One region of the Streptomyces sp. NBC_01451 genome, then DNA from elsewhere that is predicted to be linked to it. Evidence: riboswitches for the same ligand, from Rfam matches in the RefSeq annotation. Region 1 holds a riboswitch; the other holds the start of a gene.

Region 1 (15,407 bases):
TGTCGGCGATCCGGGCCGCGGGAGACGCGATACTGGTCGACAACAAGCCGCTGGTGCCGCCGTACACGGTGCTCGCGGTGGGGGACGGCAAGCGGCTGAGCAGCAGGTTCCAGGACAGCGCCGACGGACTGTATCTGCACGCGCTGCAGGAGAACTTCGACATCCGGACCGGCATCTCAGTGGAGAGCGACCTCCGGCTGCCCGCCGCACCGAGTGTGATCGTACGTACAGCACAGCCGAGAACAGAGAAGGGCACATAGTGATCGCGGTACTGGGCCTCGTCGTGGGCGTCGTGGCGGGATTGTTGGTCCGGCCCGAGGTGCCGGCGGTCGTCGAGCCTTACCTTCCCATCGCCGTCGTCGCGGCCCTGGACGCCGTGTTCGGCGGTCTGCGGGCCATGCTCGACGGGATCTTCGTCGACAAGGTCTTCGTGGTGTCGTTCCTGTCGAACGTCGTCGTGGCCGCGCTGATCGTCTTCCTGGGCGACAAGCTGGGCGTGGGCGCCCAGTTGTCCACCGGTGTCGTCGTGGTTCTCGGTATCCGTATCTTCTCCAATGCCGCGGCGATCCGCCGGCACGTGTTCCGGGCCTGACGCCGATGAGTGACAACGACAAGAACGACGCGAGCGACAAGCACCCCGAGACGGTCGAGAACCGACTGCGCGAGGAACTGCCCGAGGAGGTCTCCGGCCCGCCCGCGGAGCCTTCGGAGGAGCAGGGCCTGGAATCGGGGGCCGACGAGGAGACCGAGCCGTCCCTGACCGGCCGTCAGCGGCTGGCGAAGGGGCTGTGGCCGCCGAGGGTGACCCGGGCCCAACTCATCGTCGCCCTGCTGCTGTTCGGGCTCGGATTCGGGCTGGCGGTGCAGGTCGCGTCCACCAGTGACAACGACGGTGCGCTGCGCGGTGCGCGGCAGGAGGACCTCGTACGCATCCTGGATGAACTTGATGACCGTACGCAGCGTCTTGAGGACGAGAAGCAGGGTCTCGAAGATCAGCGGACCGAGCTGGAGAACAGCTCGGACCAGGCTGAGGAGGCCCGCAAGCAGACGGTCGAGAAGGAGCGGCAACTGGGCATCCTGGCGGGCACGGTGGCCGCGCAGGGGCCCGGGATCACGCTGACCATCGAGGACACGAAGGGAACGGTCGAAGCCGACATGCTGCTCGACGCGATCCAGGAGTTGCGTGCGGCGGGTGCCGAGGCGATCCAGGTCAACGGTGTACGGGTTGTCGCGGGGACCTTTCTGGCGGACGAGGACGGTGGGGGAGTGAGCGTCGACGGGAACAAGATCGACACTCCCTATCGTTTCAAGGTCATCGGCAAGCCGGAGGACCTCGAACCGGCGCTCAACATCCCCGGAGGTGTGGTGCAGACCCTGGAGAAGGAGCAGGCCACCGTTACCGTGGAGCGGGCGGACAAGATCGTCGTGGACGCCTTGCGAGCGGCGAAGCAGCCTGACTACGCTCGGTCGTCCTCAGAGTGAACCGGGGGTGCATGGGGGCTGTCCGGGGAGGGCATGAGGTTGCGGGGGGTCGGCGCACCGAATGGGTGGTGCGTGGTGGAAACTGTCAGGTGGCGGCGGACGTTGTGAGGATGTCCGGGTCGACCGGTAGGTGCAGTCAGGGTTCGTCCTGCCCCACGGGCGGGTCTGTTTCGGTCAAGGGGAATCGCCCGTGAAGTTGTTTGCGAAGTTGTTCGGCAAGAGCGCGCGAGAGGGCAGCAGCGACAATGCGACCGCCCGTCATCGCGCACAGCCCGACGCGGACGGTCCGCGTCCGCTGTTCCGGGATCAGGTCGGTGGTCCGGGCGGTGACGTTCCGGGAGGTCAGGGCGCGCCGTCTGTTGACCCTGCCCAGTCCGGGCGCATAGGTTTCGGGGAACCGTCAACCTCAAGTTCGGGTGGAGAGTTTTCCTCCGATCCGTATGCGTCCAATGCCCCGGCGGGGCAGCCGCGGCAGGAGGATCCGTCGATGTCGGCCCTGGTGTGTACGAGGTGCGGTAACCGCAACGCGGAGAACAGCCGCTTCTGCTCCAACTGTGGTGCGCCGCTGCGGGCCGGGGTCACCCCCGAGCGTCCGTCGGAGACGACGTCCACGATCTCCATCTCCGGTATCGAGGCGTACGACGCCGAGGTCACCGGTCAGACGCAGATGCCGATGCTCTCGCCCGAGGCGCAGGCCGCGGTGGACGCGTTGCCGCTGGGGTCGGCGCTTCTGGTGGTGCGCCGTGGCCCGAACTCGGGCAGCCGCTTCCTGTTGGACAGTGAGCTGACCACGGCCGGGCGTCATCCGCAGAGCGACATCTTCCTGGACGACGTGACCGTGTCGCGGCGGCACGTGGAGTTCCGCCGGGGCCAGGACGGCATGTTCACCGTCGCCGACGTGGGCAGCCTCAACGGCACGTACGTCAACCGCGAGCGGATCGACCAGGTCGCCCTGTCGAACGGTGACGAGGTGCAGATCGGCAAGTACCGGCTGGTGTTCTACGCGAGCCAGCGGGGCTACTGACCCTCCTCCGGACCGAGTCCGGGGAGACCCCAGGGAAGGTCCATGCTTCAAACACCGAGCGGCGGTGCCGGGCACGGCATCGCCGCCGCGGACAGTGGGCTGATGAGCATCGGCACAGTGCTGAACGCGCTGCGCGACGAGTTCCCCGAAGTCACCATCTCCAAGATCCGTTTCCTGGAGTCGGAGGGGCTCATCGAGCCGCAGCGGACTCCGTCGGGGTACCGCAAGTTCAGCCCGGAGGACGTCGAGCGCCTCGGTCATGTCCTGAGGATGCAGCGGGACCACTATCTGCCGCTCAAGGTGATCAGGGAGTACCTGGACGCCATGGAGCGCGGCGAGGCCGTCCCGCTTCCCACGGTCGGCCGCCAGCGGGACGGCGAGCCGGTTCTGGAGCCCGAGGGGCCCACCGCTGTCCGTATCGGCCGCGCCGAGCTGCTCGCCGCCGCCGGGATCGGCGACGAGGAACTCGAGGAGTGGCAGTCGTACGGGCTGGTGGCTCCGCTGTCCGACGGTGCGTACGACGCAGAGACGGTCACCGTCGCCGCGCTCGTCGCCGAGCTGGGGCGGTTCGGGATCGAGCCGCGGCACCTACGGGTGATGAAGGCCGCCGCCGAGCGCGAGGCCGGCCTGGTCGACCAGGTGGTGGCCCCCCTCAAGCGTCACCGCAATCCCCAGACCAGGGCCCTCGCGGAGGCCCGCAGCAAGGAACTGTCGGGGCTCACGGTGAAGCTGCACGCAGCCCTGGTGCGGATCGCGCTGGGAGTGCGGCAGCCCTGAGCGCGGAGGGCTGCCGGAGGGCGGATCGGTCACCCGTTCCGTGCCCGACTACCCAAACATCCCGGGCACGGCCTAGGGTTGCTGTGTGAACGAGCTCGATGTCGTAGGTGTCCGGGTCGAAATGCCCTCCAACCAACCGATCGTGCTCCTGCGTGAAGTGGGAGGCGACCGCTACCTTCCCATCTGGATCGGGCCGGGTGAGGCGACGGCGATCGCCTTCGCCCAGCAGGGCATGGCCCCCGCACGACCGCTGACCCACGACCTGTTCAAGGACGTGCTGGAGGCCGTCGGCCAGGAGCTCACCGAAGTGCGCATCACGGACCTGCGCGAGGGTGTCTTCTATGCGGAGCTGGTGTTCGCCAGTGGCGTCGAGGTGAGCGCCCGCCCGTCCGACGCCATAGCGCTGGCGCTGCGTACCGGTACGCCGATCTACGGCAGCGACGGAGTGCTCGACGACGCCGGGATCGCGATCCCGGACGAACAGGAGGACGAGGTGGAGAAGTTCCGCGAGTTCCTCGACCAGATCTCTCCCGAGGACTTCGGGACCAACAGCCAGTGAGCTGCGACAGCGACGGCTGACTGGGCTCGCCGCCCCACGGACCCACTGGTCGGTGGGGCGCGTCCTTTGACCCGTGACGTCACGGATGATGGCAATTGCCAGCGGCGTGTGAGAGCGTCCTGCGGCCCACGCGGAGCACATTCGGCTAGCCTTTCCCCGCGGTGGGGTACGGGAAACCACTCCTAGGGTGATTATCACTCGGCGTGCCGAGTGTGGCGATCGTTGACGCACCCCTGGTGACTGCCTACCGTCGAGAAGGCAGTTCAAGGACGGAGGTCGGCGTGAGAAGCAGCGGCGACGGTACGGCTGGGGGTGCCCCCGGACGCGGTCTGGGGGAGAGCGGCCCGTACCCGCTTCACGGCAGCGCGGCCGATCACGTTCCGCGGCGGCCGACGGCTGTATCAGGCAGCGGAGGGGCGACTTCCATGGCGTCCGAGGAGATCGGCTACCGCGGACCCACGGCGTGCGCGGCGGCAGGCATCACGTACCGGCAGTTGGACTACTGGGCGCGCACCGGTCTGGTCGAGCCGAGCGTGCGGCCCGCGCACGGATCGGGGACGCAGCGGCTCTACAGCTTCCGGGACGTTGTGGTCCTGAAGATCGTCAAGCGCTTTCTGGACACCGGCGTCTCGCTGCAGAACATCCGTACGGCGGTTCAGCATCTCCGGGCGTGCGAGTTCCGAGATCTGGAGCGCATGACGCTGATGAGCGACGGAGCGACCGTCTACGAGTGCACCTCCCCGGACGAGGTGCACGCGCTGCTCCAGGGCGGGCAGGGCATTTTCGGTATCGCCGTCGGTGTGGTCTGGCGTGATGTGGAAAGCGCTCTCTCGCAGTTGCACGGGGAGCGCGTCGACACCGGCGAGACGCTCATCGGGCACAACCCCACGGACGAACTGGCGCGGCGGCGCAACCGGGCGGTCTGAGCGGCGTCCCCGGGTTCAGGGGCATTGTCAGTGGCGTAGGGCAGCATCGGTGATGTGAGAAACGCGCCCACGATCCTGCATCTCGACATGGATGCCTTCTTCGCCTCGGCGGAGCAGGCGTCCAAGCCGAGTCTGCGCGGGAAGGCCGTTGTCGTGGGCGGGCTCGGGCCGCGCGGGGTGGTGGCCACCGCGTCGTACGAGGCCCGTGTTTTCGGGGTGCACTCCGCGATGCCGATGGCGCAGGCGCGCAGGCTCGCGCCGAACGCCGCCTATCTCGTGCCCCGGGGCGGGTTCTACAAGTCGATCAGTGAGCAGGTCATGGGGCTCCTGCACGCCCTGTCGCCCCTGGTGGAGCCGCTGAGCCTGGACGAGGCGTTCGTCGACCTGGAGGCCGGGGAGGCGGCCTGGGACGAGGCGTCGGCGCGGCTTGCCGGGGCCAGGCTGCGCGCGGACATACGGGCCGTCACGGGGCTCACGGGATCGGTGGGGCTCGCCGCCTCCAAGATGCTCGCGAAGATCGCCTCGGAGCAGGCCAAACCGGACGGTCTGGTGGTGATCGAACCGGGGACCGAGCGGGCGCTGCTCGGACCCATGCCGGTGCGAACCCTGCCGGGGGTCGGCCCGGCGACCGGGGACCATCTGCGGCGGGCCGGGATCAGCACGGTCGACGAGCTGGCCGAGGCGGGCGAGGCCGAGCTCGTGCGGCTGCTGGGAAAGGCGCACGGGCACGCGTTGTACGCGATGGCGCTGGCGCACGACGAGCGGCCCGTGGTGTCCGCGCGGGAGACCAAGTCCGTGTCGGTCGAGGACACGTACGACGTGGACATCCACGACCGGGTCCGGGTGGGGACGGAGGTGCAGCGGCTGGCGGACCGGTGCGTGCGTCGGCTGCGCGGTGCCGGGCTGTCCGGGCGGACCATCGTCCTCAAGGTGCGGCGGTACGACTTCTCCACGCTGACCCGTTCCGAGACGCTCCGGGGGCCCACGGACGACCCAGGGGTGGTGCGTGAGGCGGCGGCCAGGCTCCTGGAGGCGGTGGACACGACGGGTGGTGTGCGGCTGCTCGGGGTGGGGGTCAGCGGTCTGGCCGACTTCACCCAGGAGGATCTGTTCGCGCAGGCCGCCGGGGAGCTGGCGGCGCTCGAACCGGTGGAGGAGGCCGAGCACGAGGGTGGTGAGCGGCAGGAGGTGGAGCAGCCCGTCGATCGGCACTGGACCACCGGGCACGACGTACGGCATGCCGACTTCGGCCACGGCTGGGTGCAGGGGAGTGGGCTGGGGCGGGTGACCGTCCGGTTCGAGACGCCGGAATCGGAGCAGCCGGGGCGGGTGCGGACGTTCCGGACCGACGATCCGGCGCTGGAGCCGGCGGACCCGCTGCCATTGGTGACCCTCGCGCCGCGAAGACCCGGCGGTCCGGACGAGGAGGAGTCGTCGGATCAGGCGTCGTCCGTGCCCGCCAGCCTGCCGAAGTCGTGGTCCGGGAAGGGCGGAGGCGGAGCCACGTCGAGGCCGTAGTGGTGGTAGAGCTGCAGTTCCTGCTCCGGGGAGAGGTGGCGGCCCACGCCGAAGTCGGGAGCGTCCTTGATCAGGGCCCGCTCGAAGGGGATGCGCAGGGCGCCGTCGACCAGTTCGCTGGGCTCCAGGGGCACGAAGGCGTCCCTGCTGAACAGCCCTGTCCTTATGGCTGCCCACTCCGGCACTCCTGTGGCGTCGTCGAGGTAGATCTCGTCGATCGTGCCGATCTTGGTGCCGTTGCGGTCGAAGGCCTTGCGGCCGATCAGGTTACGCGGATCGATGTCGGTCTGCACGGGCCCTCCCAATGGTCGCAACTCATCCGTAAGCACTACAAAAGAGCACTTCGGGGAAGGCGGCCACTCGAAGGTGTGTGTGGAGCCCGCTGATAGGCTTGCCAATGGCTGCTGACCCCGTGCGGGAGAGTCCTCCGGAACCTCGGAGGACGCCGAAGGAGCAAATCCTCCCCGGAATCTCTCAGGCCCCTGTACCGCATGGACGAGGTCACTCTGGAAAGAAGAGCGGGTGCTGACGGCTCCTGCTCTCACCGACGGTGAAAGCCGGGACGTCAGCGTGCTGGCGGCCCGGTGAAGCTCTCAGGTTGAGATGACAGAGGGGGAGGCCGTTCGGGCACCCGTGCCGTGGTGCCCCTCGAAGGTCGCGACGACCAGGAGGCCTCCGCAATGACCGCCCACCGCACTCCGCTCGCCGTACTCGAACAGGGCACGCCCTTCGAGCGCCGTCACATCGGGCCCGATCACGAGGACCGGGCCAAGATGCTCGCGCAGGTCGGATACGGCTCGCTCGACGAGCTGACGGCCGCCGCGGTCCCGGACGTGATCAGGAACGCCGACGCGCTCGACCTGCCGGGCGCGCGCACCGAGGCCGAGGTGCTGGCCGAGCTGCGGTCGCTGGCCGACCGGAACCAGGTGCTGGGGTCCATGATCGGACTCGGGTACTACGGGACCTTCACCCCGCCGGTCATCCTGCGGAACGTGATGGAGAACCCGGCCTGGTACACCGCGTACACGCCGTACCAGCCGGAGATCTCGCAGGGGCGCCTCGAAGCGCTGCTGAACTTCCAGACCATGGTCGCCGACCTCACCGGGCTGCCCACCTCCGGTGCCTCGCTGCTCGACGAGGGCACCGCCGCCGCCGAGGCGATGGCGCTGTCCCGGCGCATGGGCAAGAACAAGAAGGGGCTCTTCCTCGTCGACGCGGACGCCCTGCCGCAGACCATCGCCGTGATCGAGACGAGGGCCGAGCCCGTCGGCGTCGAGGTCGTCGTCGCCGACCTGAGCGCGGGCATCCCGGACGACATCGCCGGTCGCGAGATCAACGGTGTGCTTCTCCAGTACCCGGGCGCCTCCGGTGTCGTACGGGACCTGAAGCCGGTCGTCGACCAGGCGCACGGGCTCGGTGCCGTGGTCACCGTCGCCGCTGATCTGCTCGCCCTGACGCTGCTCACCTCGCCCGGTGAGTTCGGCGCCGACATCGCGGTCGGGACGACCCAGCGGTTCGGCGTGCCGATGGGCTTCGGCGGGCCGCACGCCGGGTACATGGCCGTGCGCGAGCAGTTCGCGCGCAGCCTGCCGGGGCGGCTCGTGGGTGTCTCCGTGGACGCGGACGGGCACAAGGCGTACCGGCTCGCCCTGCAGACGCGGGAGCAGCACATCCGCCGCGAGAAGGCGACCAGCAACATCTGCACGGCCCAGGTCCTGCTGGCCGTGATGGCGGGCATGTACGCCGTCCACCACGGGCCCAAGGGGCTGCGGACGATCGCCCGGCGCACCCACCGGTACGCCACGATCCTCGCCGCGGGGCTGAGTGCGGGCGGCGTCGAGGTCGTCCACGGGGCCTACTTCGACACCCTCACCGTGCGGGTGCCCGGGAAGGCCGGCGAGGTCGTCGCCGCCGCGCGCGAGCACGGGGTCAATGTGCACCTCGTCGACGCCGACCGGCTGTCCGTCTCCTGCGACGAGACCACCACGCGGGCTCAACTGGGCGCCGTGTGGGCCGCGTTCGGGGTCGACGGTGACATCGAGGCGCTCGACGCGTCCGCTGGGGACACGCTGCCGGAGGCGCTGCTGCGCACCGACGAGATCCTCACGCACCCCGTGTTCCACGAGTACCACTCCGAGACCGCGCTGCTGCGCTACCTGCGTCGGCTCGCCGACCGCGACTACGCGCTCGACCGGGGCATGATCCCGCTGGGCTCCTGCACCATGAAGCTCAACGCGACCACCGAGATGGAGCCGGTCACCTGGCCCGAGTTCGGCCAGCTGCACCCCTTCGCGCCCGCCGAGCAGGCGCAGGGCTATCTGACGCTCATCCGTGAGCTGGAGGAGCAGCTCGCCGAGGTCACCGGGTACGACAAGGTGTCGCTCCAGCCGAACGCCGGGTCGCAGGGCGAGCTGGCCGGACTGCTCGCCGTACGCGGGTACCACCGGGCCAACGGGGACGAGCAGCGGACCGTCTGCCTGATTCCGTCGTCCGCGCACGGGACCAACGCGGCCAGCGCCGTCATGGCGGGCATGAAGGTCGTCGTCGTGAAGACGGCCGGGGACGGTGAGATCGACGTCGAGGACCTGCGGGCGAAGATCGAGCAGCACCGGGACGAGCTCTCGGTGCTGATGATCACGTACCCGTCCACGCACGGGGTGTTCGAGGAGCATGTCGCCGACATCTGTGCCCAGGTGCACGAGGCCGGCGGGCAGGTGTACGTCGACGGGGCCAACCTCAACGCGCTGGTGGGGCTGGCCAGGCCGGGGCACTTCGGCGGGGACGTCTCGCATCTGAACCTGCACAAGACGTTCTGCATCCCGCACGGGGGCGGCGGTCCGGGGGTCGGCCCGGTAGGCGTGCGGGATCACCTCGCGCCGTATCTGCCCAACCACCCCCTCCAGCCCGCGGCCGGGCCCGAGACGGGCGTCGGGCCGGTCTCGGCGGCGCCCTGGGGTTCCGCGGGCATCCTGCCGATCTCGTGGGCGTACGTCCGGCTGATGGGCGGCGAGGGGCTCAAGCGGGCCACGCAGGTGGCCGTGCTGAGCGCCAACTACATCGCCAAGCGGCTGGAGCCGCACTACCCGGTGCTCTACACCGGGCCGGGCGGGCTGGTCGCGCACGAGTGCATCATCGACCTGCGGCCGATCAGCAAGGCGACGGGCGTGAGCGTCGACGACATCGCGAAGCGGCTGATCGACTACGGCTTCCACGCGCCGACGATGTCGTTCCCGGTGGCCGGGACGCTGATGATCGAGCCGACCGAGTCCGAGGACCTGGGGGAGCTGGACCGGTTCTGCGCGGCGATGATCGCCATTCGCGGCGAGATCGAGAAGGTCGGCGCGGGCGACTGGCCGGCCGACGACAACCCGCTGCGGAACGCGCCGCACACCGCCGCCGCGCTCGGCGGGGAGTGGACGCACGCCTACACGCGCGCGGAGGCGGTCTTCCCGGCCGGGGTCTCGGCGGCCGACAAGTACTGGCCGCCGGTGCGCCGGATCGACCAGGCCTTCGGTGACCGGAACCTGGTCTGTTCCTGCCCGCCGCTGGACGCCTACGAGGAGTAGTCACCCTCGGACATGCGTCGGGGCCGGTTCGCAGCAGATGTCTGCGGGCCGGCCCCTCTTCGTCTGTCGAGCCGTTCGGGCAGTTGCTCCTGACGTCGGGAGGCTGCCGTTCGTCCGTGTGCGCGGCCGTCAGGCGGCCGTCATCACCGCCGGGCGGTGCGGGGCGATGATCTGGCCGTCGGGCAGGAGCTCACCGGTGTCCTCGAAGAGGAGGACGCCGTTGCACAGCAGGCTCCATCCCTGCTCCGGGTGGTGCGCCATGAGGCGGGCGGACTCCCGGTCGGTGGAGTCGGCTGTCGGGCACGGTGGCTGGTGCTGGCACATTGATGGGATCTTTCGCTCTGTCGTGGAGTGTGAGATGGCTGTGTTGTCTGTCCTGCGGCTCGAAGTACTGCTCATGGCCGCCCCCCGTTGTGATAAATCGGTTCGAACCCAGTGTTGCCCCACGGGCGTCAATCCGCAGGTATTTGGCCGCACCACTTCTCACAGGTTCAAGACGCATCACCCGCGCAGACGGTTCAGCCCAACTGGGCTGTCCCTTTGGGTGGTTCCTGATGGCCGGATCGGGCTAGTCCGGACGGGGCGCAAACCGTTTACGGCTCGTACGAGCGTAATAGCGCGCGAAAGAGCGACGTGCCCCGCTGCCGGGAATTCGGCGGCGGGGCACGTGAGAATACGGAGAGTGCCGTGTCGTGTGCGTTCAGGCGGGGGAACTCAGCAACGGGGCCGGAGTCACCCGATGGGTCAGGACGGGGAGCAGTTCGGCGACCCGGTGCGGACGGTGGGCCGCGATGCCCGGTGGGGCCGGTGCCAGCGGGACGAGCAGGTCGGTCGCGGCCGGGTGGCCCTCGGCTCCGTCGGCGGTGGTGTCGCCGTGCAGCCAGAGTGTGAGCATGTACAGCTCGGGGACGGACAGCAGGCGCGCCTGGTAGGGCTGTTTCATCGTCTCGGCCTGGCGCAGGGCGCGCTCGGTGGCGGCGATGTAGGGCCCTTCGAAGAAGTGCGAGAAGGCCCAGCCGTCCGGGGTCAGCATGGTCTCCGCCGCGGCCACCGCACGGTCGCCGGCGCGGATCAGGAAGCGCCACCCGGTCAGTCGGGTGGCTGATGTGCCCTCGGGGGTGATCCGGTCCAGGACGTGCACGGGCAGCGGGAGTTCAGGGGTGGTGGGCCCCTGGGCGTTGCGAAGGGCAGGGGTGCGGGCCTCGCGGACGGCGGTGGGGGAACCGAGTGCCGTGAGGACGGTGCGCAGTGCGGGTGCGGGAGCCGGGGGGACATGCAGGGGCATGGTGGAACGCCTCTCATTCGACAGGCACGGTGGCGCGAGGGCGGGGGCGGACGGCGCTGTCAGCTCTCGAAGTCTCGGGGCCGAAGAGGCGGGGGCCGGGTGCGCTGACGGGGTGCGGCCTGCCGACGTCACCTGGATGGCAGGACCCAGGACCTGGACGCCGACTCTCTGCCCTTGTTCGCGGAGTTTATACGACACGTGTTCTGACTATGTTTCGTCTAACTGTTTTCCGCGTGAAGAGCAAGGGTCTGTTCAGTCGGCGTTGCGAGGTGTTTCTGGCGATTCCCGGCGGGTCGCACGGCGATGACCTCGGTGGATGCGCCGAGGGCGGTCGGCCAATTGTCGTCGGCGTTTTTCACGAGTTCGCAAGTGCGCGGAACTGTCGGGTCGTCCCGGTCCGAACCATCTGCGGGGCCATGCCGGACGAATGTGCCGCGGGTCGCGCCGGCCGGTGTTGCGGGTGACGTGAACACGCTGGACGTTATCGATCGCGTTTGGTGGGCATTATCCCACGTGACCCGGGACATCAGCGGCCGGATCTTCGGCCCGCCCATTCGAGGAGGGACACTCCGATGGGGGAGAAGGTCGTGGCGGGGCCGTTCGACCTGTCCGATCGCCGGCGCTACCGCACCAAGCTCCGGCAGTGTCTGGCGGGGCTGGAGCGGCTGCTGGCCGAGAAGCGGTTCGACCGCCCGAAGAATCTGCTGGGCCTGGAGATCGAGTTGAATCTCGTCGGGCCCGACGGCATGCCGAAAATGATGAATGGGCAAGTACTCGAAAGGATCGCGAGCCGAGATTTCCAAACAGAACTCGCCATGTTCAATCTGGAAGTAAACATCGCCCCCCATCGCCTCGCGGGCCGGGTATTCGACCGGCTCGCCGAAGAGCTCCGTACGTCGCTGGCATATGCCCACCGGAAAGCGAACGAGGTGGACGCGGGGATCATGATGATCGGCATTCTGCCGACGCTCGAACGTGACGACCTGGTCTCGTCCAACCTTTCCGACGTCGACCGCTACGCCCTGCTCAACGAGCAGATCGTGGCGGCCCGCGGCGAGGACTTCACGCTCGACATCGACGGCGTGGAGCGCCTCTCGTGCACGTCGAAGTCCATCGCTCCGGAGGCCGCCTGCACCTCCGTGCAACTGCACCTCCAGGTCACTCCGGCGCGGTTCGCGGACGTCTGGAACGCGGCGCAGGCGATCGCCGCCGCGCAGGTCGCGATCGGGGCCAACTCGCCCTTCCTGTTCGGCCGCGAGCTGTGGCGCGAGTCGCGGCCCCCGCTGTTCACCCAGTCCACGGACACGCGTCCGCCGGAGCTCCAGGCACAGGGCGTACGGCCGCGCACCTGGTTCGGGGAGCGGTGGATCTCGTCGGCGTACGACCTCTTCGAGGAGAACCTGCGTTACTACCCGGCGCTGCTGCCGATCTGCGACGACGAGGACCCGCTGAGCGTCCTCGACGCAGGGGGCGTGCCGAAGCTGGGCGAGCTCGTGCTGCACAACGGCACGGTGTACCGCTGGAACCGCCCGGTCTACGGCATCGCGGAGGGCGTTCCGCATCTGCGGGTCGAGAACCGGGTACTGCCCGCCGGGCCCACCGTCACGGACGTCATCGCCAACGCGGCCTTCTACTACGGGGTCGTCCGGGCGCTCGCCGAGGAGCCCCGGCCGGTGTGGACCAGGTTGCCCTTCGAGGCCGCCGCCGCCAACTTCGACGCCGCCTGCCGCCACGGCATCGACGCGCGGCTCCGGTGGCCCCGGGGCGGCCGGTTCGGCGGCACGGCGGAGGTCGACGCCGTGCATCTCGTACGGGACGAACTGCTGCCGCTCGCCGAGGCCGGCCTCGACGCGTGGGGGGTCGAACCCGCAGACCGGGACCTGTACCTCGGCGTGATCGAGGAGCGGTGCCGGCGGCGGACCAACGGGGCGTCCTGGCAGGCGGCCACCTTCCACCGGGCGCTGGAGAAGGGGCTGTCCCGGGAAGCCGCGCTGGCCGCTACCACCCGGCGCTACAGCGAGCTGATGCACCTCGGTGAGCCGGTGCACACCTGGCCCGTGGGGCTGCCGGAACCCGTGCCCCTGGGCTGATCACTCCGTGCTTCCGCGGGAGGCCACCCCGATGCCGAGGCGGCCTCCCACAGTGGCCGCCGTGCCTGCGGCGACGGGCGGGAGCACGTGCTGTGGCGACCGCTCCGAGCGGCGACGCGCGCGTGCACGGGGGCCACCCGCGCCCTTCTCAGGTGGATCGGGCAAGCTGTGACGTCCCATGACGGTGCTGTCCCGCCCCTGGTCAACGAACACGTGCGCGAAAAGCCGTATGAGCCGAATCGGCCGCACGAGCCGTATGGCAGGGAAACGGTGGGGCACGCCCGGAGCCGCGGGATCACACAACTGGAGGCAGGAGTGCAGGTGGAGGCGGGCGCGGTGGCTGGTTCTGTTCCTGAGGAGCGGCCGTCGCGACGGACTCTCCGGGACGAGACGCTGTTGGTTCTGGGGCTTTCACTCGGGGCCAGCGGTGTCTCCGCCCTGATCAGCTTTGTCGGGTCGGTCACGAAACCGGGCGGCCTCAAGGACCAGGCGGCCACCCTCAACGCCTCGGCGGCGCCGGGGCGCCCATGGCTGGATCTCGCCTGGCAGCTCTTCGGCATCACGACGTCGCTGGTACCGGTCGCCCTGGTCGCGCACTTCCTGCTGCGGGAGGGGAAGGGGCTGCGGACGCTCGGCTTCGACCGCACCCGGCCGTGGCCCGACCTCGGCCGTGGGGCCGCCGTCGCGGCGGTGATCGGCAGCAGCGGAATCGCCTTCTATCTGGCGGCCCGTGGCCTCGGCTTCAACCTCACGGTGGTGCCGGAGGCGCTGCCCGAAGTGTGGTGGAAGTACCCGGTCCTGATCCTCTCGGCGGTGCAGAACGCCGTCCTGGAGGAAGTGATCGTCGTCGCCTATCTGCTGCGCAGGCTGAACCAGTTGGGGTGGACCCCGGGGACGGCGCTGGTGGCCAGTTCCGTACTGCGCGGGTCGTACCACCTGTACCAGGGCATCGGCGGGTTCATCGGCAACATGGTGATGGGGGTGGTGTTCGTGTACCTCTACCGGCGGTGGGGCCGGGTGGGTCCCCTGGTGGTGGCGCACTCACTGCTCGACATCGGGGCGTTCGTCGGGTACGCGCTGCTGGCGGGGAAGGTGGGGTGGCTGCCCACGGCATGAGCGGCTGACGCGCATGGGGTGGCCGACGTGGACGACGTGGCTGGGGTGGACGACGGGCCGTGCGAGGGATTCGTACGGCCCTTCCTGCGCCCTCAGACGAGCAGCTCGCCGTCGATGGTGGTGACCGCTCGGCCGGTCAGCAGGGTGCGGTCGCCGCGGAGTTCCGTGCGGACCAGGCCGGTGCGAGCGGACGCCTGGAGGCCGGTGAGGGCGGGGCGGCCGAGGCGCTCGGACCAGTAGGGGGCGAGGGCTGTGTGGGCGCTGCCGGTGACCGGGTCCTCGTCGATGCCGATACGGGGGAAGAAGCAGCGCGAGACGAAGTCGTAGCCCGCGGCGGGGTCGTCGGCGCGGGCGGTGGCGATGACGCCTCGTTCCGAGTGGGCGGTGAGGGCCTTGAGGTCGGGGCTGAGGCCCAGGACCGTCTTCTCGTCGGCGACCTCGATCAGCAGGTCGTTGATGTTCGGGCCGGTGTCGAAGACCGCGAGCGGCACCGCGCCCAGCGCTTCGGCGACCCCGGCGGGGGGTTCGACTCGGGTCAGCGGGGCGGTCGGGAAGTCGAGGGTGATGGAGCCGTCCTCGTGGGTCGTCGCGCTGAGGACACCGCTGAGGGTGGCGAACCGTACGGGTCCCGAGTGGGAGCCGGTCGTGTGCAGGACGTGGGCCGTGGCGAGCGTGGCGTGGCCGCACATCGCGACCTCGGCGGCCGGGGTGAACCAGCGCAGCGCCCAGTCGGCCTCGCCGCCCTCGGGCAGCCGGTGGGCGAAGGCCGTCTCGGCGTGGTTGACCTCCAGGGCGATCCGCTGGAGCCGGCTGTCGTCCGGGAAGGCGTCGAGGAGCATGACGCCGGCCGGGTTGCCGGCGAAGGGGCGGTCGGTGAAGGCGTCGACGATTCGAATGCGCATGTGGACGACGCTAGACGGGCGCCGGGGTGGGGCACCAAAGCCAATTCGCGGTTGTTGGACCTGGTTCGGCGGCTGACCGGGCGGGTCGGATGGCGGCGGTGCGGGGTGTCAGGCGGCCGGGCGTACCAGGCCGGACTCGTATGCGAAGACCACCGCCTGCAC
Region 2 (15,407 bases), 5.7 Mb from region 1:
ATCGCGCTCGTCGCCGTCGCCGTACTGCTGCCCCTCGCCCTCTGGTCCCGGGTGCGCGGGCCCGCGCTCGTGCGTGGCGCCGCCCGGCTGCTGATGGTGCTGTTCGCCCAGGCCACGGCGGTCACCCTGGTGTTCCTGCTGGTGAACAACTCCAACAACCTGTACGACAACTGGGGCGACCTCCTCGGCACCGGCGACCATGTCCAGGCCGCCGCCGACCTCGGTCCCGACGGCACCGGCGGTATCTCGCTGCGCAGACTGCCGAAGGTGAGGCAGACGTTCCGCGAGGCCGACGGGCCCGGCATGCACGCGGCCGGCGGCGTCGAGGTCACCGATCTCAGGGGCCAGGTCTCGGGCGTCGACGCCGAGGTCTACGTCTGGCTGCCGCCGCAGTACCACCAGGCCGCCTACCGGCACCGCAGGTTCCCCGTGGTCGAGTTGCTGCCGGGCTACCCGGGCTCGGCGAAGTCCTGGTTCGGCTCACTGCACGCTCCCCAGCAGCTGCTGCCGCTGATGAGGAGCGGCCAGATCACGCCCTTCATCCTGGTGTCGCCGCGCACGACCCTCATCGCCGACGCGGACACGGGCTGCGCCAACATCGCGGGCCGGGTCGACGCGGACACCTGGCTCAGTGTCGACGTACCGAAGATGGTCACCGACAACTTCCGCGCCGAGGGCGGGCCGGGCGGCTGGGCCGTCGCCGGGTACTCGGCCGGAGCGCACTGCGCGGCCAAGCTCGCCGTCGCGCACCCCGACCGCTACCGGGCCGCGGTGTCCATGTCCGGCTACAACGACCCGGCCGGGGAACCCCTCTCGCTGGCCGCCCGGACCCCGCAGCTGCGGGCCGCGAACAACCCGTACCTGATCCTCAAGCACGACCGCGTGCCGCCCGCCGTCGCGCTCTACGTCTCCGGCGAGTCCGGTGACGGCTACGAGGCCGGCCTGGCCCTTCAGAAGGTGGCGAAGGCACCGACCGCGGTGGACGTGGTATATCTGCCGCGCAGCGACGGCGGGCACAACATGGCGCTGTGGCGGCCCCAGATCACCACGGTGTTCCGCTGGCTGACCCAGCAGTTCGACGCGGGCGGCCGGAAGGCGAGCGACGGCCTCGCGACCGGCTCTACCCGGCGGACTCCTCGTCACGAGCCGTCGACCGCCGGTGCCACGCACGCGGAGCTCGCCAGTGGAACCGCATCGCGAGCAGCCGCAGTACGAAAGCCGTGACGATCGCGAACCCGCTGGTGAACGGGTTGAGGATGTCGTAGCGGATGCAGAGGACGGCCAGCGCGGAGCCGACGATCGCCGGAACCGCGTACAGGTCGCGGTCCCAGCGCAGCAGTGAGGGAACCTCGTTGGCGAGCACGTCACGCAGCACTCCGCCGCCCACGGCGGTCGCGAGACCGAGGGCGGCGGAGGCGGTGAGGCCGAGACCGTAGTCGTACGCCTTCACCGTGCCCGTGACACAGAACAGCCCGAGGCCCGCCGCGTCGAACACGTTCACGCCCGCCTGGATGCGCTCCACCTCCGGGTGGAGGAAGAAGACGAGCAGGGCGGCGAACAGCGGCGTCAGGAAGTACCCGAGATCCGTGAACGCCGCCGGGGGCACCGCCCCGATGACCAGATCCCGCAGCAGCCCGCCGCCCAGCGCGGTGACCTCGGCGAGTACGGCGATCCCGAAGACGTCGAAGTTCTTCCGGACGGCGAGCAGAGCGCCGGAGATCGCGAAGACGAAGATGCCGACGAGGTCCAGGGTGTGCTGGACGGAGGGACTGAAGAGCTGCTGAATCACCCCCATATTCTTACCTGGAATCGGGCGTGCGCCTTACAAAGCAAGGCCAGATGGCTCTACTGCTTAGATGACGGGCTTGCCGGTCGTGAAGAGCCACGTCTGGAAGAGGTCGTCGAGCTGCTTGCCGCTGATCTTCTCGGCGAGCCGGACGAAGTCGTCGGTGTTCGCGTTGCCGTACCGGTGGAGTTCGGTCCAGGTGGGCAGGAGCTTGAAGAAGGCGGGGTCGCCGATGCGTTCGCGGAGCATCTGGAGGGTCATAGCGCCGCGCTGGTAGACGGCCGAGGCGAACATGGTGTCGCGCTGCGGATCACCGACGACGATCTGCCAGAAGGCGCTGTCGGCGGGGCGGGCGTTGTAACCGGCCAGGAAGGAGTCGTGCGCCGAGCGGGTGCCCTTGTACTCGGCCCACAGCCACTGGGCGTAGGTCGCGAACCCCTCGTTGAGCCAGATGTCCTTCCAGCGCTCGGTCGACACGGAGTCGCCGAACCACTGGTGGGCCAGCTCGTGCACGATGGTCGTCTCGCTGCGCACGGCCGAGTAGACCGGTTTCGTCTGCGTCTCCAGCGAGAACCCGGCGGCCGGCATGTCGTCGACGATCGCGCCGGTCTCCTCGAACGGGTAGGGCCCGAAGACCTTCGACCAGTAGTCGGTGGCCTCGGCCGTCACGGCGTACACGTCGACGCTGTTGCCGTTGGCCAGCACCGGGTCGATCGCCACGTAGATCGGCGTCCCGCCGGGCGTGACGCCCGTCTTCACGTCGAACTTCCCGATGGTGGCGGTGGCGAGGTAGGTCGCCATCTGCTTCTTCTCGCGCCAGTGGGTGTACGTCGAGCCGCCCTTGTCGTACGTCGAGACCAGCCGGCCGTTGGAGACGGCGGTCAGCCCCTTCGGCGCCTTGATCCGGATGTCGAAGGATGCCTTGTCGGAGGGGTGGTCGCTGGACGGGAACCAGGTGGAGGCGGCGTTGGGCTCACAGGCGACGAAGACGCCGTCGGTGGTCTTCATCCACCCGCAGCTGGAGCCGAAGACGATGGGCCCGCCGAGCGGTTCGGGCACTCCGCCGTAGGTGACGGCGACCTCGAAGTCCCGCCCCTTGGACAGCCGGCCGCGAGGCGTGATGCGGATCTCGTCGCCGTCGCGCGTGAACTGGGCGCGTCTGCCGTTCACTTCGACCTTCGTGACATCGAGCTTCTGGAGGTCCAGATCGAAGGAGGAGAGGTTCTGGGTGGCGCGGGCGGTGATGGTCGTACGGCCGTCGAGTCGGTCGGTGTCCGGGTCGTACGCGAGGTCGAGGGCGATGGGGGTCCCCCCGGGTCGAACGAAGTTGAGAGCTGGGGGAGGCGGGCGTCGAAGCCGCCGTTGCCCAGCTGCGGGAAGCAGGAGTCACCGATGCCGTCGGCGCCGGGGGCCGGGGCGGAGGAAGCGGCGATGACGAGGAAGGAGGCCGCCGCGGTGGCGACGGCCCCTAAACGTGCCGAACGGGAGAGTGCGAACGGGAGAGTGCCATGGGTCGTCCCTTTCGAGCGTGTACCGGTCGGACAAGACGGACACGGACGACTCTGCGCTCTCCCGTTCGAACATGTGCATGACTTTGCCAACTCGTCATGCCTTACTTGTCAGTTGACTCCTGACGGTCGTCTTCCGCTTCCGCCTCCGGCGGTGCGGTGGGGGCGACGTCGTCCGCCTTCGTCTGCGGGTCCGCCTTCGCGGCCGGAGTCACCAGCTCGACCGCCTCCCTCGCCGCCGACAGCAGCACCGTGTCCTGCGGCGCCTGGTCCGCCGCGTTCTCCGGGTGGTGGCAGGCGACCTGCTGGCCGGGCTTCAGCTCCAGGAGCGGCGGCTCGGTCGTCCGGCAGATCTCCGTCGCCTTCCAGCACCGGGTGTGGAACCGGCAGCCGCTCGGCGGCGCGATCGGCGACGGGACATCGCCCTTGAGCAGGATGCGCTCGCTCTTGGTGCCCCGGCGCTTGGGGTCGGGTACCGGCACCGCCGACATCAGTGCCTTGGTGTACGGGTGCATCGGAGCCTCGTACAGGGAGGACCGGTCGGCGAGTTCGACGATCTTGCCGAGGTACATCACCGCGATACGGTCCGAGACATGGCGCACGACGGACAGGTCGTGCGCGATGATCACGTAGGTCAGGCCGAGTTCCTTCTGGAGGTCGTCCATCAGGTTCACGACCTGCGCCTGGATCGACACGTCCAGCGCGGACACCGGCTCGTCCGCCACGACCAGCTTCGGCTTCAGGGCGAGCGCGCGGGCGATGCCGATGCGCTGGCGCTGACCGCCGGAGAACTCGTGCGGGTAGCGGTTGAAGTGCTCGGGGCTGAGGCCCACCAGCTCCAGGAGGCGCTGGACCTCCTTCTTCACCCCGCCCTCGGGCTCGACGCCCTGGAGCCGGAAGGGCGCCGAGACGATCGAGCCGATGGTGTGGCGCGGGTTCAGGGAGCCGTACGGGTCCTGGAAGATCATCTGGATGTCCCGCCGCAGCGGACGCATCCCGGCCGAGTTCAGCCGTGTGATGTCCTGGCCCTCGAAGTGGATCGACCCGCCCGTCGGTTCCTGGAGGCGGGTGATGACCCGGCCCATGGTCGACTTGCCGCAGCCCGACTCACCGACCACGCCGAGGGTCTCGCCCTTGCGCACCTCGAAGTCGATGCCGTCGACGGCCTTCACCGCGGCGACCTGGCGCTGCAGGATCCCCTTCTTGATGGGGAAGTGCTTGACCAGGCCCTCGACCTTGAGCAGCACCTCGCGCTCGTCGGAAGCCGCCACAGCGGTCGCCGCCTCGGGTTTCTTCGTCTCGCTCACAGCTTCGGCGCAATCTCTTCGGTCCAGATCCGCGTACGGTCCTCCGGCGAGAGGTGGCAGGCGGAGAAGTGCCCGCCGGCGACCTGCTGGAGCTCCGGGCGCACGGTACGGGTGACGTCGCCCTTCGGGATGTCCGCGTACGGGCAGCGCGGGTGGAAGGCGCAGCCCGAGGGGACGTTGATGAGGCTCGGCGGCTGGCCCTTGACGGGGATCAGCCGGTCGGAGGTCTCCCGGTCGATGCGGGGCATGGAACCGAGCAGACCCCAGGTGTACGGGTGCTGCGGCTGCTCGAAGATCTCGTCGACCGGACCGCGCTCCACGCACCGGCCGCCGTACATCACCAGGACCTCGTCGGCGATCTCGGCGACCACGCCGAGGTCGTGCGTGATGAGGACGACCGCGGAGCCGAACTCCTTCTGCAGATCGCGGATCAGGTCGAGGATCTGCGCCTGGACGGTCACGTCGAGGGCGGTGGTCGGCTCGTCCGCGATGAGCAGTTCGGGGTTGTTGACCAGCGCCATCGCGATCATCGCGCGCTGGCGCATACCGCCGGAGAACTCGTGCGGATAGCCGTCGACGCGCTTGCCGGGCTCGGGGATGCCGACCCGGTCGAGCATCTCGATCGCCCGGGTGCGGGCCACCTTCTTGCTGACGTCGTGGTGGACGCGGTACGCCTCCACGATCTGGTTGCCGATCGTGTAGTACGGGTGCATCGCGGACAGCGGATCCTGGAAGATCATCGCCATCTCGCGGCCCCGCAGCTTGCGCACCTCGTCCGGGGCGGCGCCGACCAGTTCCTTGCCGTCGAGCCAGATCTCGCCGGACATCCGCACGTTCTTGCCGCGTGCGCCGAGCCGGTGCAGGCCCATGATGGCGAGCGAGGTGACGGACTTGCCGGAGCCGGACTCGCCCACGATGGAGAGGGTCCTGCCCTTCTCCAGCTGGAAGCTGAGTCCGTCGACGGACTTGACCAGGCCGTCGTCGGTCGGGAAGTGGACCTTGAGGTCGCGGACTTCGAGGAAGGCGCTGGGCGCGTTCGAGGGCGAGGGTTCGCCCACCGCGGTGCTGTTCGCGGGCAAAGGAGTCAGTTCGGTCACGAGAGCCTCACCCGCGGGTCGGCGGCCGCGTAGAGCAGGTCCACCAGAAGATTTGCGATCACGACGAAGAGAGCGGCGAGCAGGGTGACGCCGAGGATCTTGGGCAGGTCGTTGTCGGTGATGCCCTGTACCGCGTACTGGCCGATGCCGGGCAGCGAGAACACGCTCTCGGTGATCACGGCTCCGCCGAGCAGCAGACCGAGGTCCATGCCGAAGATCGTGATGATCGGGGTCAGGGCGGCCCGTAGTCCGTGCTTGAACACGACCTTGCGCTCACGCAGGCCCTTGGAGCGTGCCGTACGGATGTAGTCCTCGTTCATCGTCTCCAGCATGCCCGAGCGGGTGAGCCGCGCGTAGATGGCGGAGTAGAGGAGAGCGAGCGAGCACCACGCGGGGAAGAGGGTGTTGGCCCATTCCGCGGGGTTCTGGGTGAACGGGACGTACGTGCGGCCGAAGATCGGCCACTGGTAGGTGAAGAGCAGCAGTGCGAGGTTGCCCGTGAAGAACATGGGCAGCGAGACGCCGGCGAGGGCGATGCCCATGAAGGTGCGGTCGAGGAACGAGCGCGGCTTGAGCGCGGAGACCACACCGGCCGTGACACCGGACACCAGCCAGAGCACCGCGGCACCGGCGGCCAGCGAGACCGTCACCGGAATGCGGGAGGTCAGCTCCGGCCAGACCGCCTGGTGGGTCTTGAAGGAATAGCCGAAGCAGGGCGCGTTGCAGTGCGCCGTGGTGGGGCCGAGGTCGTAGGTGGCACCGACCACGATCCCCTTGATGAAGTGCCAGAACTGGGCATAGAGGGGCTGGTCCAGTCCCAGGTTGTGCTTGACCGCGGCGATGTCGGCCGCCGACGGGTTCTTCCCGATGTACTGCTGGGCCAGCGAGTCGGCGGTCTGACCGGCGAACCGCGGCAGTACGAAGAAGATGGCGAAGGTGACCGCGGTGACGACCAGCAGCAGGATCACTGCCGCAGCCATCCGGCGGAGGATGTACGAGATCACGGGGACCGGCGCCGGTGCCCGCGGGCCGCTAAGCCCGCGGGCACCAATGCCTTCACCTGCCTTCCGGGGCTACTTCTTGGTCGTGCCGATGTTGAGGTAGTCGTACTGACCGCTGAAGGCCGAGGAGGAGACGAGGTTGGTGAAGCCGGCCGGGCGGTACAGGAGGACCTTGAAGTAGGTCAGCGGGACGAGGGCGGCCTCGTCCATGGCCTTCTTGTCGACCTCGGTGTACAGGGCGTCACGCGCCGCCTTGTCCTCGGTGCCGATCGCCGTCTCCAGCGTCTTGTTGACATCGGCGTTGTCGAGCTGCGACAGGTTGGTGTTGCCGGACGCGCCGATCGCGTCACCGTGCAGGATCTGCTGCAGGAAGCCGTAGCCGGAAGGCCAGTCGGCACCCCACTGCATCATCATCAGACCGATGTTGTTCTTCTTGTCGAACTCGGGGACACCCGCGTTGTCGGTGAAGTACTTGCCCGACGGGTACTGCTTCAGGCTGGCGTTGATGCCGGCGGCCTTCAGCGAGTTGATGATCGCGGTGGCCGCGTCGATCTCCGCCGGACGGTCGCTGCGCGCGGAGATGTTCGTGCTGATCGTCGTCTTGCCGCAGGCCTGGAGCTGCTCCTTGGCCTTGGCCACGTCACCCTTGTTGCCGTCGGTGGCGTAGACGTCCGCCTTCTCGTAGCCCGGGATGTCCGGCGGGAGGACGGTCGTGGCGATGTCACCGCGGATCGGGCCGCCCTCGGCGGTCTGCACCGAGACCTTGTCGACCGCGTACTCGACGGCCTTGCGGCAGGCGACGTTGTCGAACGGCGCGAGCTTGGTGTTGATCGCCAGGTAGACGAGACGGCCACCGTAGGCGTTGTCGGTGTTGGCCTTCAGGGCGGCGGAGTTGACGACCTTCGCCTGCGTCGCGGCCTGGACACCCGTACCGCCCAGGTCGATGGCGTTGCCGGCCATGACGTCCTGGTCGATCGTCTCGGCGTTGACCTTCAGCTTGACGACGATCTTGTCCGGGTACTGCTTGCGCAGCGGGTCGGTCGACGCGTCCCAGTTCTTGTTGCGGACGAGGGTGACCTGCTTGCCGTCCTGGTAGCTCTCGAACTGGTACGAGCCCGAGGACACGATGTTCTTGACGTAGTCGACACCGGTGTCCTTGGCCTGCGGCACCGGAGCCGTCTGCGGCGTGGCGACCAGGTAGTCGAACTCCTGGAAGGCGCGGTTGAGCTTGAAGACGACCGTCGTGTCGTCCGGCGTCTCGATGGAGGCCAGGCCCCCGGCGCTCTTGTCCTTGTAGGGACCCTTGTACTTGTCGCCGCCGGCCAGGAACTGCTGGAAGTAGTTCGGGCCGAGGGAGAGCACGTCACGCGCGAAGTTGGAGCGCTCGACGGCGTACTTGACGTCCTTCGAGGTGATCGCGGTGCCGTCCTGGTACTTCAGCCCCGAACGGAGCTTGTACGTCCAGGTCTTGCCGCCGTCGCTCGGTACACCGGCGCTCGCGGCGAGGTCCGGGACCAGCTCGTTGCCCTTGTCGCCCGGACCGGGCTTGAAGGTCATCAGCGGGCGGGCGTACAGCCGGCTGAGGTTGTACATGTACGCGTAGTACGTGTTGCCGGGGTCGAAGGAGTCCGGGACGTCGGAGTACTCGTAGGTGACCGTCCCGCCTGTCTTGGTCGAGGCGTTGACGACGTCCTTGGTCGCTGCGTTGGCCCCAGCCGACTTCGTTCCGTCATTTCCCTCGTTGTCATCGGCTTTGCTGCAACCTGCAAGCAGCAGGCTCACAGAACCGATGGCCGCAACCGCGGCCAGCGCTGACCTTCGCATGATGGTCTGCTTCCTCCATTGTTGGAAACTTGATGGACTCTCGGCGCGACCGCTGATCAGCGACTGCGCGGGTCGAGAGCGTCGCGGAGACCGTCGCCGAGCAGGTTGAACGCCAGCACGGTGACGAAGATCGCGAGGCCGGGCACGATCAGGAACTGCGGATCGACCTCGTAGTAGGTGACGGCCTCGCTGATCATCCCGCCCCATGACGCCTGCGGGGGCTGGATGCCGACGCCCAGGAAGCTCAGGCTGGCCTCGAAGAGGATGTTGGTCGGGATGAGCAGCGTCGAGTAGACGATGATCGGGCCGACCAGGTTCGGGAGCAGCTCGCGGAAGAGGATGTACGGCCCCTTCGCGCCCATCCCCCGGGAGGCGTCGACGAACTCGCGCTCGCGCAGGGCCAGGGTCTGGCCGCGGACGATGCGTCCCAGGTAGGGCCAGTTGAAGAAGCCGATGATGAAGATCAGCACGCTGATGTGAAGGGGCAGCCCCTCCAGGCCGAACGCGCCGCCCTGGAGCGTGGCGGAGATGGCGATGGCGAAGAGCAGGAGGGGGAAGGCGAGGAAGGTGTCCATCAGCCGGCTGATGATCGTGTCGACCCGTCCGCCGTAGAAGCCGGCCACCACACCGAGGACCGTGCCGATCACGTTGGACAGGATCGTCGCGCCGAAGGCGACGACCAGCGAGACCCAGGAGCCCTCCAGGATGCGGGTGGCGATGTCGCGCCCGAACTTCGGTTCGACACCGAGCGGGTGGTCCCAGCTCATGCCGCCGAAGCCGCTCGTGGGGAGGGAACTGTTGGGGTCGATCAGATCCTGGTTGAAGGCGTTGGGGTCGAGGCCGAACAGCGCCTGGATGGGCCGGGAGAGGATCGCGAGCAGGACCAGCAGGATGACGATGACGCCGCCGGCGACCGCCACCTTGTCCCTCTTGAACCGGGACCAGGCGATCTGCCCCAGGGATCGGCCCTCGATCTGCCCCTTGCCGGCACCGGCGAGCACAGCCTCCGGCTGTACCTCGGCTGCCGCTGCGGTGGTCTCGATCGGTGCGGTCACAGGACCCGACCCCTCTCGCCGGTGGTGACCGGCCTACGCCTGCCGCTGTCTGCGGCTTGATTCACTTGCTCGCCGGACACGGGCCGCAGATGGTGCGGCCCGGTGAACCGGCTGTTCGTTCCTGCTGACGATCCGTGCTGATTAGTCGACTTAGCCATGCGCCGCCGCCCGCAGGATCGATGACCCCATCGTCTGACAGGCGAGTCTTCAGTGATTCGGCGATCACGTGAAAGGCCTGTCGGCGAAAGTATGCGCAACCGTGATGCTGTCCTGGGGATTCCGTTATCCGAACAGCGGGTAACGACCCTCGGACGCGGGGCAGTTGGGACAGAAGGGACATCCGAATACTATCGCGACTATCCGTCGTCATCTACGCGCGAAGACAGTGGCGCGCGAATTCGGCCGTACGGGTGAAGATCCGCTCAGTAACGACCCCGCGCGGGCGGATACCCGTATCCGCCCGCCGGAGCCTGTGGGGCCTGGGGCGGGGCGGCGATGGCGTGGGCCTCCCGGTCGTAGAACGGCCGGGCGTTCGCACGCAGCCACATCACGACCGGGTCGTGCTCGTCCGACATCGCGACCGTCGACACCGGCAACCCGTCGGGGACCGCCCCGATCGACTGCTGCATCATCGCGCGCACCGAGTCCACGGCGGGCGGCGAGGTGTCGTACACGTCCAGTCCGATGGCCAGATACGGCGCGCCGAGCGCGGGCTGCACCCAGGCGCGGCGCAGGGAGCGGACCGCCGGGGTGCGGTGGGCGTTCTGCGAGAGGAGGGCGTAGAACTGCGGGATCTCGATGCCGGGTTCGGCCAGCCGCAGGGGGCCGGCGGGCTGGCGCTCCAGGCCTGTCGCGATCCGGCGCAGGTCGAGCCAGGGGATGCCGACGCCGCCGCCCGGGGAGTGCGGGTTGAGCCAGAGGCCGTACTGGTCCGGATAGAGGGTGCGGGCCACGTCGAGGCCGTCGACCACCTCGTACGACCTGTTCCAGCCGCTGACCGACAGTTCCTGGGCGGAGGTCACACAGGGCGCGTATCCGTACCCGTCGACCTGCATGTTTCCGTACTGCGCGTCGGGGGAACCGGCCTGGCCGTGCCAGAGCAGCATCCAGATCTGGCCGGAGGACGGGGTCGCGAGGGCACGCAGGAGCGCCTCGTAGGCGTCGTAACGCCCGGGCGTCACCTGGCGCAGCATGTGCTCGACCTGACCGGCCGCGGCCGTGCCCGACGCGCTCACCATTACCGCCCCTTCGTAACCCTGACCGAGTTGTGCGTTCTAGCTTATGCGCTCCGCTGGTCAGGCCGTTGAGAGCTCGGGGCCTGGTGTTGTCGGCGGAGTGCGGGTGATTCGTGGCCTGTCGCGCAGTTCCCCGCGCCCCCGGGGGGTTGCCCCTGGGGCGCGTTCGTCAGTATCCATGCTGATAGAAGGGGCGGACCCTGTCCCTCAGCCAGTCGGTCACCGGGTCCTGGGCCGCGTCCAGGAAGACCAGGTTCACCGGCCAGGGTGAGGGCGATCGCCCCAGCGCCCTGCCCACCGCGTCCATGGGAATTGTGCGGGCCAGCGGGTCCCAGGGGGAGAGTTCGACGCCGACGAACAGGACGGGGGCGGCCGTTTCGATCGCCGCCAGGCAGCGGCGGGCCGTCCGGACCACGCCCGTGCCCGCGAACTCCGTTGCCGCGGCGGTGAGGAAGTCGACCGGGTCCTCCTGCCAGTTCGGCTCGTAGAGGCGGACCCGTCCGCCGCCGGCGCCGTCGAGGACGGTGCGGCCGGAGCGGCAGAGCTGGGCCACGGCCTGCGGGGGCAGCGGGACGCCGACCACACCGTCCGGGTTCACGGCGATGCCGACCTGGGGCGGCAGACCGCGCGCGAACTCGACGGCCGGGGCCACGGTGTACGACACATGGCCGCCGACGACCTGCCGGAACTGTTCCTCCGAGCTGAAGACCGGCACGTAGGCCTGGCCCTGGATGTCCATCGTGGGCAGGTCGAGAGGGCCGGTGTAGGGGCCGCCGCCGGACGGCAGGGGAACCCAGACGAAGCTGCGGCCGAGGACCTCGACGATACGGGCGCCCGCGCCGGGGACCCCGAGGGATGCCGAGAGCACCTCCTCCAGCTCGTTGCCGGGCCAGCCGCCGTGCGAGTGCGGGTGTACCTGCGCGGGGAAACCGCCGGGAAAGTCCGGGGGGAAGTCCGCCGGGATGTCCATCTGCCTACCGCCTGCTGTGAACCGCTGCCCTGGGTCCCTGGGTGGGAGTCCCTTAATGGGCAAAACCCTAACCGGCCCCGGCAAGTACGGCTGTCAGTCGGCGAAGTCGATCCTGCGGAGGGTGTCCGCCGCGTCCCGGTCGATCAGGACCGCCGAGCCGCAGCCCTCGGGCAGATTCCCCTTCTCCACCGAGCGCAGCAGACGTGAGGCGGCCCGGCGGTGGCGCAGGAACGCGTACCGCGAGACGCCCCGGCCGCGTTCGCGCTGGCCCTCAAGGGCCTCGTCCGGGGTGACGTCGAGGAGGAGCAGATGCAGGGTGCCGCCCCGGCGGCGGGCCTCGCGGGCCAGCCAGCCGCGCACCCAGGCCTGCGTACCGCAGTCGTGCACGACGACTCCGGCACCGGAGCGCAGGGCGCTGCGCAGTCCGGCGTAGTGGGCGAGGCGGACAAGGGGCCGGTAGACGGCGTAGGGGAGGAAGGAGGGTGTCAGGGCGTCCCAGTGGTCGCGGGTGTTCTGGGAGTCGATGCCGGTGGCGCGCACCGCCCGGCGCATCAGTGTGGACTTGCCGCTGCCGGGCAGGCCGGTGACCACGACGAGGTCGCGGGCGCCGAAGGTGAGGCCGTGCGGGCTGTGGCCCGCGCGCTCCCGAAGGTCGCGGATCACGGGTTCCGGCCGCGAGGCGCATGCCTCCCGGACGGGGGCGGCCGGCTGCTTGGGCAGCGCGTCGGTCAGTGCGAGGGCCGAGGTCGTCGCATACACCGTGGTCCTGTTCACCGTGATCGTCCTCCCATGGGGTCGGGAAGTACCGTCCCCGTCGAGTGTAAAGAGAAGGTAATACGCGGTGTCTCTCGTTTGGGTCCGCTTACTGCAACAGGCCTGCTACAGGGCGATATGTACGCCCGTGGCGTGGCTGTGTCCCTTCTGTGAAGGGTCCCCCTGCCGGGCCGAAGGAATGCGTGCGATGATGTGCCCGCCAACTGCATACCGGCCGCTTGAATCCGCGCGGGAGAGTTCCGGGCACCTACGGGTACCCGGGCGCCGAAGGAGCAAGTCCCTCCCTTGAATCTCTCAGGCCCCGTTACCGCGCGGGCGAGGCACATCTGAAAAGCGGGCCGCGGGTCGTCATGACCGGTGGCTCCACCCAAGGTGCAAGTCAGTGACCAGGCGTTTCGCCGACGGTCATGACGAACCTCTCAGGTTCCGATGACAGATGGGGAGGAACGACCTCGCCGTCATGCCCTGGGAGCACTACCGATGAGCAGCACCCCTCCGCGTCCGACCGCGCTCGATGCCCTGCATCGTTCGCTCGGCGCCACCATGACCGACTTCGCCGGCTGGGACATGCCCCTGCGGTACGGCTCCGAGCGCGACGAGCATCTGGCCGTGCGCACGAAGGCCGGCCTCTTCGACCTCTCCCACATGGGTGAGATCACCGTGACGGGGGCGGAAGCAGCCGCCCTCCTCGACCACGCCCTCGTCGGCGACATCGGGTCCGTCGCCGTGGGCCGCGCCCGCTACACGATGATCTGCCGGGCCGACGGCGGCATCCTCGACGACCTGATCGTCTACCGCCTGGCCGAGACCGAATACCTGGTCGTGGCCAACGCCGGCAACGCGCAGGTGGTGCTCGACGCCCTGCTGGAGCGCGCCGACGGCTTCGACGCGCTGGTCCGCGACGACCGGGACGCCTACGCGCTGATCGCCGTCCAGGGCCCTCAGGCCCCCGGCATCCTCGCCGCCCTCACCGACGCCGATCTCGACGGCCTGAAGTACTACGCGGGTCTGCCCGGCACGGTCGCCGGCGCCCCTGCCCTGATCGCGCGCACCGGGTACACCGGCGAGGACGGCTTCGAGCTGTTCGTGGCGCCGGAGGACGCGGAGAAGGTGTGGCAGGCGCTGACCGACGCGGGCACGCCCGCCGGGCTCGTCCCCTGCGGCCTGTCCTGCCGGGACACACTGCGCCTGGAGGCCGGCATGCCGCTGTACGGGCACGAGCTGACCACCTCCCTCACCCCCTTCGACGCCGGGCTCGGCCGGGTCGTCAAGTTCGAGAAGGCGGGCGACTTCGTGGGCCGCGCGGCGCTGCGCGAGGCCGCCGAGCGCGCTTCGTACGAGCCGCCGCGGGTACTCGTCGGACTGGTCGCCGAGGGCCGTCGTGTCCCGCGCGCCGGATACGCGGTCGTCGCCGGCGGCCGGGTGATCGGCGAGGTCACCTCGGGCGCCCCCTCCCCCACGCTCGGGAAGCCGATCGCGATGGCGTACGTCGACGCCGCGCACTCGGCGCCGGGTACGGCGGGCGTGGGCGTGGACATCCGGGGCAGCCACGAGCCGTACGAGGTCGTGGCGCTGCCCTTCTACAAGCGCCGGAAGTAGCCCCGGTCCTCGTTCCGGTGTCGTGAGCGAGCCGTGTCCTGCCTGCTGACAGGCAGGCGGTTTTTCCCCCGTAGCACCCCATGCATGACCAGTCCCCCGCGTACAGGAGAATTCAGGCCATGAGCAACCCCCAGCAGCTGCGCTACAGCAAGGAGCACGAGTGGCTGTCGGGCGCCGAGGACGGCGTCTCGACGGTCGGTATCACCGAGCACGCGGCCAACGCGCTCGGCGATGTCGTGTACGTCCAGCTTCCCGAGGTCGGTGCCGCGGTGACCGCGGGCGAGACCTGCGGTGAGCTGGAGTCGACCAAGTCCGTCAGCGACCTGTACTCCCCGGTCACCGGTGAGGTCACCGAGGTCAACGAGGACGTCTCCAACGATCCGTCACTGGTGAACTCCGCCCCGTTCGAAGGCGGCTGGCTCTTCAAGGTGCGTGTCTCGGAGGAGCCGGGCGACCTGCTCTCCGCGGACGAGTACACCGCGTTCTCCGGCAGCTGAGACTCCGGGCTGAGATTTCCAGGCACAAGGACGTAAGGACGTACTGACCCCATGTCGCTTCTGAACACTCCCCTGCACGAACTCGACCCCGACATCGCCGCCGCCGTCGACGCCGAGCTGAACCGCCAGCAGTCCACCCTGGAGATGATCGCCTCGGAGAACTTCGCTCCGGTCGCGGTCATGGAGGCCCAGGGCTCGGTCCTCACCAACAAGTACGCCGAGGGCTACCCCGGCCGCCGCTACTACGGCGGCTGCGAGCACGTCGACGTCGCCGAGCAGATCGCGATCGACCGGGTCAAGGAGCTGTTCGGCGCCGAGTACGCCAACGTGCAGCCGCACTCGGGCGCCTCCGCCAACCAGGCCGCGCTGTTCGCGCTGGCCCAGCCCGGCGACACCATCCTCGGCCTGGACCTGGCCCACGGCGGCCATCTCACCCACGGGATGCGGCTGAACTTCTCCGGCAAGCAGTTCGACGTGGTCGCCTACCACGTGGACGAGGCCGGCCTGGTCGACATGGCCGAGCTGGAGCAGCTCGCCAAGGAGCACCGCCCGAAGGTGATCATCGCGGGCTGGTCCGCGTACCCGAGGCAGCTGGACTTCGCGGAGTTCCGCCGCATCGCGGACGAGGTCGGGGCCTACCTCTGGGTCGACATGGCGCACTTCGCCGGTCTGGTCGCGGCGGGCCTGCACCCGAACCCGGTGCCCTACGCGGACGTGGTCACCTCCACGACCCACAAGACGCTGGGCGGCCCGC

Evidence for each region. Region 1 has a riboswitch for glycine ahead of gcvP (aminomethyl-transferring glycine dehydrogenase). Riboswitches for the same ligand answer to the same signal wherever they lie in the genome.
Region 2: linked by a shared signal. The riboswitch ahead of gcvT (glycine cleavage system aminomethyltransferase GcvT) and the one ahead of gcvP (aminomethyl-transferring glycine dehydrogenase) in region 1 are both predicted to bind glycine.

The regions. Positions count from the first base shown of each region.
Region 1 is NZ_CP109479.1:8,297,492-8,312,898, forward strand. It holds gene OG595_RS36450 (DUF881 domain-containing protein) at 1-260, shown strand, start outside; gene OG595_RS36455 (small basic family protein) at 260-592, shown strand; gene OG595_RS36460 (DUF881 domain-containing protein) at 598-1,482, shown strand; gene OG595_RS45480 (FHA domain-containing protein) at 1,613-2,506, shown strand; gene ftsR (transcriptional regulator FtsR) at 2,549-3,283, shown strand; gene OG595_RS36475 (bifunctional nuclease family protein) at 3,369-3,842, shown strand; gene OG595_RS36480 (MerR family transcriptional regulator) at 4,124-4,768, shown strand; gene OG595_RS36485 (DNA polymerase IV) at 4,823-6,286, shown strand; gene OG595_RS36490 (PRC-barrel domain-containing protein) at 6,208-6,579, opposite strand; glycine riboswitch at 6,692-6,786, shown strand; gene gcvP (aminomethyl-transferring glycine dehydrogenase) at 6,967-9,852, shown strand; gene OG595_RS36500 (DUF5999 family protein) at 9,982-10,176, opposite strand; gene OG595_RS36505 (hypothetical protein) at 10,553-11,137, opposite strand; gene OG595_RS36510 (glutamate--cysteine ligase) at 11,710-13,227, shown strand; gene OG595_RS36515 (CPBP family intramembrane glutamic endopeptidase) at 13,543-14,343, shown strand; gene OG595_RS36520 (PhzF family phenazine biosynthesis protein) at 14,436-15,245, opposite strand; gene OG595_RS36525 (response regulator transcription factor) at 15,354-15,407, opposite strand, start outside.
Region 2 is NZ_CP109479.1:2,646,204-2,661,610, forward strand. It holds gene OG595_RS11185 (alpha/beta hydrolase) at 1-1,224, shown strand, start outside; gene OG595_RS11190 (trimeric intracellular cation channel family protein) at 1,121-1,789, opposite strand; partial or broken gene OG595_RS11195 (M1 family metallopeptidase) at 1,853-3,219, opposite strand; gene OG595_RS11200 (ABC transporter ATP-binding protein) at 3,399-4,601, opposite strand; gene OG595_RS11205 (ABC transporter ATP-binding protein) at 4,598-5,698, opposite strand; gene OG595_RS11210 (ABC transporter permease) at 5,695-6,702, opposite strand; gene OG595_RS11215 (ABC transporter substrate-binding protein) at 6,772-8,523, opposite strand; gene OG595_RS11220 (ABC transporter permease) at 8,580-9,578, opposite strand; gene OG595_RS11225 (enhanced serine sensitivity protein SseB C-terminal domain-containing protein) at 10,001-10,813, opposite strand; gene OG595_RS11230 (enhanced serine sensitivity protein SseB) at 10,983-11,783, opposite strand; gene OG595_RS11235 (AAA family ATPase) at 11,877-12,563, opposite strand; glycine riboswitch at 12,777-12,877, shown strand; glycine riboswitch at 12,878-13,003, shown strand; gene gcvT (glycine cleavage system aminomethyltransferase GcvT) at 13,038-14,156, shown strand; gene gcvH (glycine cleavage system protein GcvH) at 14,276-14,653, shown strand; gene glyA (serine hydroxymethyltransferase) at 14,705-15,407, shown strand, end outside.